4 regions of the Agrobacterium sp. O3.4 genome follow, and region 1 is predicted to be linked to each of the others. Evidence: predicted binding sites of a transcription regulator. Region 1 holds the regulator's gene; each other region holds the start of a gene.
The links. The regulator PhoB, encoded in region 1, activates phosphate uptake and scavenging genes when phosphate is short. The targets are predictions, from matches to a motif close to TGTCATNNANCTGTCAT.

Region 1 (2,200 bases):
CCGCGCAGGTTCTCGATTACGTTCCTTCCAGAAATGTCGTGACGCCGATTTCCCGTCGCCTGACGCTGACGGAACTGACCGAACGCACCTGCAAGTGGCCGGTCGGCGATCCCTTGAAAGACGATTTCCACTTCTGCGGTTGCGAAGCGCTGGAATCCTCACCCTATTGCAAGTTCCATGCGAAGCTCGCCTACCAGCCGGTCAGTGAGCGCCGCAAGGCTTGAGTGTTGCGGCACGCAATCAGCACTCAAAAACTACGGGCCTTCGGGCCCGTTTTTTTATGACAAATTCAGACCGGCTGCGGAAACAATGCGCCGGCGGAATGTTCGGCCTTTTCCTCCATCACCGATGGCGCCTAGCCCACAATCCGCGCACCAACAGACAGGCGATTGTCCATTCAAAAGGTCAAGACACCGTGTTTGGGGAAGGTTCAAAATCAAAAAGGCCCGATACCGCAATGGTGTCGAGCCTTTTGATCTTTATACGTATGTTATGCTGACTGAAGCTGGTCAGTTCAGCTTCGCTCAGGCTTCCATCGAATATCCGGCACCGCGAACGGTGCGGATGACATCCTGCATGTGCGAAAAATTGAGCGCCTTGCGCAGACGTCCGACGTGAACGTCAACGGTGCGCTCATCCACGTAGATATCGTGGCCCCAGACGCCGTCCAGCAACTGCGAGCGAGAGAACACCCGACCCGGAGATGTCATCAGGAATTCCAGCAGGCGGAATTCCGTCGGTCCGAGACGCACTTCGCGGCTCTTGCGGTGAACGCGGTGGGTTTCGCGATCGAGTTCTATATCGCCGCATTTCAGCACCGACGAAAGAACCTCCGGGCGGGCCCGGCGCAGCATAGCCTTGACGCGGGCCATGAGTTCCGGCGTCGAAAACGGCTTGACGACATAATCGTCGGCACCGGTGGCAAGACCGCGTACCCGCTCGCTTTCTTCACCGCGCGCCGTCAGCATGATGATGGGCAGGCGTTCGGTTTCGGGCCGCATTCTCAGGCGCCGGCACAGTTCGATGCCGGAAACACCGGGCAACATCCAGTCCAGGATGAGAAGATCCGGAATACGTTCCTGCAGCCTGATTTCCGCCTCGTCGCCACGGGGTATCGTGTCGACGTCGTATCCCTCAGCCTCGAGATTGTAACGAAGCAGGACGCTCAACGCTTCCTCGTCTTCCACAACTGCAATCTTGGGCACCATATACTAACTCCGCAAGCTTCTGCCTGTCTGTTATTCGGTCACCGAACCGAGTGTGTTGGAACTATCGTCCTTCGGACGCTCGCCCTCCGGCTGGCTGCCAGTGGCCATGTAATAAATTGTCTCAGCGATATTCGTCGCATGATCACCGATACGCTCGATGTTCTTGGCGCAGAACAGAAGATGCGTGCAGGTGGTGATGTTGCGCGGATCTTCCATCATGTAGGTCAGAAGCTCACGGAAGAGCGACGTGTACATGGCGTCGATTTCTTCGTCACGCTCGCGGATGGCATTGGCCTTCTCGGCGGAACGGGTGGAATAGACGTCGAGCACTTCCTTGAGCTGCACCAGCGCCAGTTCCGACAGATGTTCGAGACCGCGGGCGAGCTTGCGCGGCACGCCGGTGCCGGCAACGGCGATAACGCGCTTGGCAGTGTTCTTGCCGAGATCACCGACGCGCTCGAGATCGCCAGCAATACGCAGCGTGCCGATGATTTCGCGAAGATCGGCCGCGACGGGCTGCCGTCTGGCGATGGTGACGATGGCCTTGTCGCCGATCTCCCGCTCGGAATGGTCGAGGATCGCGTCGTCGGAAATGACCTTCTGCGCAAGCGCAGCATCGGAATTGACCAGCGCGCGCACGGCGTCGGCGCACATCTGCTCGGCCAGACCGCCCATTTCGGCGATGCGGCGCGTCAGGAACTTCAATTCGTCGTCATAAGCGGACAGAATATGCGAATGGGTCGTTGTCTGTGTCATGGTCTAATCCTCCGGCTTGGCCTTCATGCACGTGCACACCAGCGGGGCACGGCAAAGGCACCAGTCTTGTTCGGTTTCGATAAAGCGCCGGCCGGAAATCAGCCGAAGCGGCCCATGATGTAATCCTGCGTACGCTGGTCGTCCGGATTGGTGAACATCTTGTCCGTTTCGTTTTCTTCGACAAGATGACCAAGATGGAACATGGCCGTACGCTGGGAAACACGCGCTGCCTGCTG
Region 2 (2,200 bases), 240 kb from region 1:
CCCGGCGAGAGCGAGCGGTTCGGGACCGGCAGATTGCTGTATCGGCCGTGCGGGAAGCTGCGCGCCGGGAATGTTGATGCTGGTCGACGTCATGGTCTCGTCGATGCCGGACCCTTGTGAATCGGTCCCGTAAATCTCCGTGACGGCCGCGGCGGTCAGCTCCGCCGGCGTTCCGTCGAAGACAACACGGCCCTGCGACATGCCGATGATGCGTTCGCAATAATTGCGCGCCGTATCCAGCGTGTGCAGGTTGGTGATGACGGTGATGCCTTCGCGCTCGTTGATGTCGCGCAGCGCGTCCATCACGATCTTGGCATTGAGCGGGTCGAGCGATGCGATCGGCTCATCGGCCAGAACCATCTTCGGAGACTGCATCAGGGCGCGGGCGATGGCGACGCGCTGCTGCTGGCCGCCGGAAAGCGTGCCGGCAGCCTGCATGGCCACATGTTCGATGCCGAGCCGCTCAAGGGCGGCGATTGCCATCAGGCGCTCATCATTGGTGAAAATGTTGAACAGGCTGAGCGCCGTCGAACGGTGGTTGAGACGGCCAAGCATGACATTGGTGAGCACATCGAGACGCGGCACCAGATTGAACTGCTGGAAAATCATGGCGCAGTCGCGCTGCCAGTTGCGCAGCGCCGCACCCTTCAGCGACGAAACTTCCATGTCGTTGAAGTGAATGGAACCCGAGGAGGGATCGACGAGGCGATTGATCATGCGCAGCAGCGTCGATTTGCCGGCGCCGGAGCGTCCGATCACGCCGACCATCTGACCCTGCGGTATCTCGACATTTACGGCATCGACCGCGGTGTGGTTGCCGAAACGGCGCGTGACTTGCTTCAGGTGAAAGCTCATTTCCCCGTCCAATCTTCTTATGACGGGGTTCGACCTAACAGCGGTCCATGAATTGCGCGTGTCAGTTTAATGAAGAAAATATTACAGAATTCGCAGATACGACGCCGAGGGGTTCGCCGACAAACCTTTCGTCAGGCAAGTCATGAGCAGGAAATCCCGACGGGCATGTCTGGAGGCGACAAACAGAAATCCCGGGACATGGTCCCGGGACTGCAATTGCTTCGCCCTGAGCGGAATTCATCCGCCATATTTCGCCACGAAATCCTCGGCGGCGAGCGCGCGGAAATCATCGAGCGCACCGCGTAGCCTTGCATGGTCCCAATCCCACCAATTCAGATTATCCATTCGCCGGCCGAGCTCCGCTGAAAAACGCTCGCGGATCAGCCGGGCGGGCACGCCGCCGACGATGGTATAGGGTGCGACATCTTTCGATACCACTGCGCCAGCGCCGATCACCGCACCGTTCCCCACCGTCACGCCGGGCAGGAGGGTCGCACCATGGCCGATCCAGACATCGTGGCCGATCACCACCCGCTTGGCGCGGCGTGCGGCAAAGAAATCCGTTTCATCCTCGGCGTCGTCCCAGTAGCTGCGGGCGCGGTAGGTGAAATGGTGCAATGTCGCCCGCTGCATCGGGTGATTGGTGGCATTGATGCGGACGGAAGCGGCGATATTGACGAATTTGCCGATGGTGGCGCACCAGATCGCGCCATCCTGCATGACGTAGGAGTAGTCGCCCATCTCAACCTCCTCGAGGCGGCAGCGCTCCGAAATTTCGGTATAGCGGCCGATCGAGGAATTGGTGACGCGGGCGGTGTCGTGAATGACGGGTTCGAGACCGACCTTGACACTCATGCCGCTGCCTTCCGGGGAGAGAATTGCGAGACGTCGAGAATGCGGTCGGCAACGGCTTCGCGCACTTCCTCGTCGTGGAAAATGCCCAGCAGCGCCGTGCCTTTGGCTTTTTTCTCGATGATCATGTCGACGACCACCCGCCGGTTGGCGGCATCCAGCGATGCGGTCGGCTCATCGAGAAGCAGGATCGCATGATCGGTGATGAAGCCGCGCGCTATGTTGACGCGCTGCTGCTCGCCGCCCGAAAAGGTCGCCGGCGGCAGGGACCACAGTTCGCGCGGCAGGTTGAGTTTCGACAACAGCATAGCAGCCTGCTCACGCGCCTCCTCGGCGGCCACTTTGCGCGCGAAGAGCGGTTCGGCAACGACGTCGATTGCCGGAACACGCGGCACGGTGCGCAGGAACTGACTGACATAACCGATGGTGCGATGGCGAATTTCGAGGATCGTACGCGGCGAGGCATTGCCGATATCAACGACCTGATCCTCAT
Region 3 (2,200 bases), on a different contig from region 1:
GCCAAAAACCCAGGTGACGATGTTCCAGACAATTGCGCCGATGAGGGCGGCAAAGATTACCTGCGGCGAAACGATGGCCGGATCGATGATGCCGGTGCCGAGTGTTTCCGCTACATGCAGGCCGAAAAACAGGAAGGCGATGAAATTGAAGAATGCCGCCCACGCAACCGCATATTGCGGGCGCAATACGCGGGTGGAAACGATGGTGGCGATGGAATTTGCAGCGTCATGGAGACCATTCAGGAAATCGAAGAACAGCGCGATGGCGATAAGGCCGACAAGCAGCGGCAGGGCAAGTGCGACATCCATCAGACGTTCTCGATAACGATGCCGCTGATCTCGTTGGCCACATCCTCGAAGCGGTCGACGACCTTTTCGAGTTCGCCGTAGATCTCGCTGCCGATCATATAGGCCATGGCGTTACCGGCCGCACCGTGGCGGCGGAAAAGGTCTTTCAGGCCCTGATCATGAAGCTCGTCGGAGCGGCCTTCGACGCGGGTGACTTCTTCGGCAATCGCCGAGAGGCGCTGCGCATTGGTGCCGACCTTTTCCAGAAGCGGAATGGCTTCGGCGATCAGGCTTGCCGCACGCACGATCTCATGGCCCATCTCTTTCATCAGCGGATCGAATTCGCCCTGTTCGAACAGGCGGATGGTCTTCACCGTCTTGTGCATCATGTCGATGGCGTCATCCATGGACTGGATGAGGTCCTTGATGTCGCCGCGATCAAAGGGAGTGATGAAGCTGCGCCGCACCGCAAGCAGCACATCGCGGGTAATGTCGTCGGCCTGATCTTCGAGGGCGACGATAAGGTCGCAATTCTTCTCGACATCGATGCCGCTTAACAGTTGATCGAGAGCACCGGCCGCCTTGACGACGGTTTCGGAATGTTTGCTGAACAGGTCGAAGAAACGATCTTCGCGCGGCATCAGCTTGCGGAAAATGCTCATCATGCGAATTGGCCCTCAATGGCGCTATTTATGTTGTAGGGGGTAATTGTCATAAAACTGTCATAAATGCAGGCAGGGCATTGATGCAACCCGGAAAATCGGCACTATCAACGCAAATGAAATCTTCCAAGAAAAGCCGGAAAACCCGTCCGGCGCGCCCCCTGACACTGCTCCAGCAGCTCGCTGCCGTTCCCGAAAAGCTCTTCACCGGCGCTTTCCGGCAGCAATATGCCGCCTTGTGTTTTCGCTACTGCGGCAATGGAGACGATGTTGAAATCCTCCTCGTCACGTCGCGCACCACCCAGCGCTGGATTATTCCGCGCGGCTGGCCGATGAAGCGCAAGAAGCCGCATGAGGCGGCGGCGATCGAGGCGTGGGAAGAGGCGGGCGTGCGGGGCCGGGTGAGAAAGGCCGCCATTGGCCGTTACACCTATCTGAAGATGCTCGACAATGGCGACGTCGTCCCGTGCATGGTCGATGTATTCCAGATCGAGGTGACGGGTACGGAAACAAGTTTCAAGGAACGGGGCGAACGCCTGGTTGAATGGGTCCGTCCGGATGAGGCCGCGAGGCGCGTTCGGGAAATCGAACTGAAATCACTGCTGGTTGATTTCAGGCCCAAGGGCAAAAGGAAAGACAGGGCGGGTGAGAGACCCTGAGGGGCCGCCATGTTCTGTGTGCGCAGAGCCCAGATATTACGCTGTCCGGAGCTTTTGCCGTAATGCCATTGCAATATGACGCGCCCAATTTTGCCGGATGAATTTCATCAGGCGCATTATGCGTTTACGTCGTGCCGCCATGCGGCTTCCCGGCCGCTACCTCCATGCCATCATCGTTCTTTCCGTACTTGTGGCAGGGGCCGGCCACCATGCTTCTGCTCCGATAAGAACCGTTGCCCCATTGACGGAAAAAGCATTGCTGCCTCTCCCGCCAATGGCCGTCCTGCATGCCAACAAGGGGCTTTCAGCCGGGCTGCGCCTCGCGCGGCTGGACCGGGTTATCCGTCGCGTCCGCTTTCCCTGCCTCATCCGGTGCTCTCGGCAAAAGGTTGGCGAAACGCCTGGTGATGCTGTCGATATAGGACAGGATGGTTGGCACGACGATTAGGGTGAGAAGGGTGGAGCTGATGAGGCCGCCGACCACCGCATGCGCCATCGGCGCGCGCTGTGCACCGCCACCGCCGATGGCGAGCCCAAGTGGGATCATTCCGAAGATCATCGCAAGCGTCGTCATGATGATCGGCCGGAAGC
Region 4 (2,200 bases), on a different contig from region 1:
CCGGAGCAGTTCAAGCTCGGTATTCCGCTTGGCAAGATTGCAAGACCGGATGATATAGCCGATACGGTGCTGTTTCTCGCCTCCGATCAGGCTGGCCACGTGACGATGCAGCAGATCGTGGTTGATGGCGGCGCAACGCTCGCGGCCTGATCTCGCCGGCGTAGTGAGGGACAGATATGGCGATCATGCCGGCATTGCATAACGAGACTGTTTCTGGCAACCAGCCGGAAGCCGTCTGGCCGTGGCCGGATGACGGCAGCGATTGCCATTGCCTCACCCTTCGTTACAGCCCCGACGACGAAACCGGTGGCAGCATCGCCCCTGCCCTGCCCGCACAGCTGTTGCGGGCGGTGCCGAGACGCAAGGCGGAGTTTCTGGCGGGACGCAGATGCGCGGCGGAAGCCATACGCCGCCTTACCGGCCACGCATCATTTCCCGGAATGGGAGAGGACCGCGCGCCGATCTGGCCCGAAGGGGTGGTCGGCGCGATTTCTCATAGCAGTGATCGTGCAATTGCGCTTGCCGGCTCCAGCAGCAGGTTTCTCGGCATCGGCATCGATATCGAGAAACGCCTGAGCGAAGAAGAAGCCCGCGATATCGCTTCGCAGACCTTGACGGCGCATGAGCTTCACAGCCTCGGCAACATTGTCGATCCCTTCATGACCGGGCTCATTTTTTCGGCCAAGGAGAGCCTGTTCAAGGCGCTTTATCCGACGGTGAAACGGCTTTTCTTTTTCGAAGCAGCCGAATTATCCGCTTACGACGCGGATGGCTCGGGGTCGCTTCGCCTGACCGCCGACCTTACCGGTAACTGGCTTGAGGGAACGGAGATCGCCTTCCGCTTCGGCCATTTCGAAGACCTCCTTCTCACCCGCATCCTTCTCCCGCAATGAGGGAAAAACAACGGTTTCTGTTCCCATAAACTCATATTTAAAGCCACTCCTCCCGTCATCCGTGTGAAATACTCAAACGGTACGCAGCTTGTTGGAATGATTCCAAACATGCAACGGTGGAGACACGACATGACCGACATCGATACGAGCAAGCTGTCCTGGGACGAATGGGATGAACTGCAAAACCCGCCGCCGGCCGAAACCGATTTCGACCGCGTGGTCGAAACCGCGATTTCCCGCCGCGGTTTCCTCGGCGGCGTGCTGGCTTTCGGCTCGGCTGCAGCTGCCATGGGCACGCTTGGCAACCTGATGGCAAGCACTTCGGCCGAAGCGCAGGAAGCCGCCGCTGGCCGCTTCCCCTTCAAGCCGGTGGCGGCCGCAACCGACCACACCATTCACGTGCCGGAAGGTTACAGCTGGAAGCCGGTTGCCAAATGGGGCCAGCCGCTGTTTTCCAACGTTCCCGATCTCGACGCGGCCAAGGGTGTCAGCGTTGAAAACTCCGACAAGGTCTTTGGTGAAAATACCGACGGCATGGAACTCTTCATGGTCGGCGCTCACCAGCTGATCGCCGTCAACCATGAATATGTGAACCCTGAAATCAACCTGCCGCACGCGGACAAGGGCAACCCGAAGACGGCCGACGACGTGAAGATCCTGCAGAACATGCAGGGCGTTACCGTCATGGAAGTGGCGGAAGGCAACGAGGGCTGGGAAATCGTTCTCGACAGCCCGTTCAACCGCCGTATCCACCACAACACGCCGATGAAGCTTTCCGGCCCGGCCGCAGGCTCCGAGCTCGTCAAGACCGCCGCCGATCCTGATGGTATCGACTGTCTCGGGACCTTCAACAATTGCGGTGCCGGCCGCACGCCATGGGGCACCTACCTCACCTGCGAAGAAAACTTCAACGGCTATTTCGGCACCACCGATACCGCCTTCAAGCTGCCTGAGGACTACAAGCGTTATGGCATCGTCGCCGAGACCCGCTACGCCTATGAGAAGTTCGACGCGCGTTTCGACGTTGCCAAGAACCCGAACGAGCCGCGCCGCGCCGGTTACGTGGTCGAGATCGATCCTTCGGACGCCTCCTCCACCCCGATCAAACGCACCGCGCTTGGCCGCATCAAGCACGAAAACGCCGCCGTGGTGATTGCCCGTGACGGCCGCGTCGTCGTTTACATGGGTGACGACGAGCGTGGCGAATTCCTCTATAAATTCGTCTCCAACGGCATTTACGTGCCGGGCGGCGACACCTCCAGGCTGCTCGACGAAGGCACGCTTTATGTCGCCAAGTTCGCCGATGA

Region 2: the regulator PhoB is predicted to act here: its motif matches at 925-941, upstream of phnC (phosphonate ABC transporter ATP-binding protein).
Region 3: the regulator PhoB is predicted to act here: its motif matches at 998-1,014, upstream of M0412_RS21235 (DUF47 domain-containing protein).
Region 4: the regulator PhoB is predicted to act here: its motif matches at 947-963, upstream of M0412_RS22390 (PhoX family phosphatase).

What each region holds. Positions count from the first base shown of each region.
Region 1 is NZ_JALPZP010000001.1:2,239,112-2,241,311, forward strand. It holds gene M0412_RS10900 (GcrA family cell cycle regulator) at 1-224, shown strand, start outside; gene phoB (phosphate regulon transcriptional regulator PhoB) at 525-1,208, opposite strand; gene phoU (phosphate signaling complex protein PhoU) at 1,239-1,964, opposite strand; gene pstB (phosphate ABC transporter ATP-binding protein PstB) at 2,063-2,200, opposite strand, start outside.
Region 2 is NZ_JALPZP010000001.1:2,481,653-2,483,852, reverse strand. It holds gene phnC (phosphonate ABC transporter ATP-binding protein) at 1-855, opposite strand, end outside; gene M0412_RS12125 (DapH/DapD/GlmU-related protein) at 1,093-1,710, opposite strand; gene phnL (phosphonate C-P lyase system protein PhnL) at 1,707-2,200, opposite strand, start outside.
Region 3 is NZ_JALPZP010000005.1:222,293-224,492, reverse strand. It holds gene M0412_RS21240 (inorganic phosphate transporter) at 1-309, opposite strand, end outside; gene M0412_RS21235 (DUF47 domain-containing protein) at 309-953, opposite strand; gene M0412_RS21230 (NUDIX hydrolase) at 1,067-1,609, shown strand; gene M0412_RS21225 (efflux RND transporter permease subunit) at 1,914-2,200, opposite strand, start outside.
Region 4 is NZ_JALPZP010000006.1:193,763-195,962, reverse strand. It holds gene dhbA (2,3-dihydro-2,3-dihydroxybenzoate dehydrogenase) at 1-150, shown strand, start outside; gene M0412_RS22395 (4'-phosphopantetheinyl transferase) at 177-893, shown strand; gene M0412_RS22390 (PhoX family phosphatase) at 1,023-2,200, shown strand, end outside.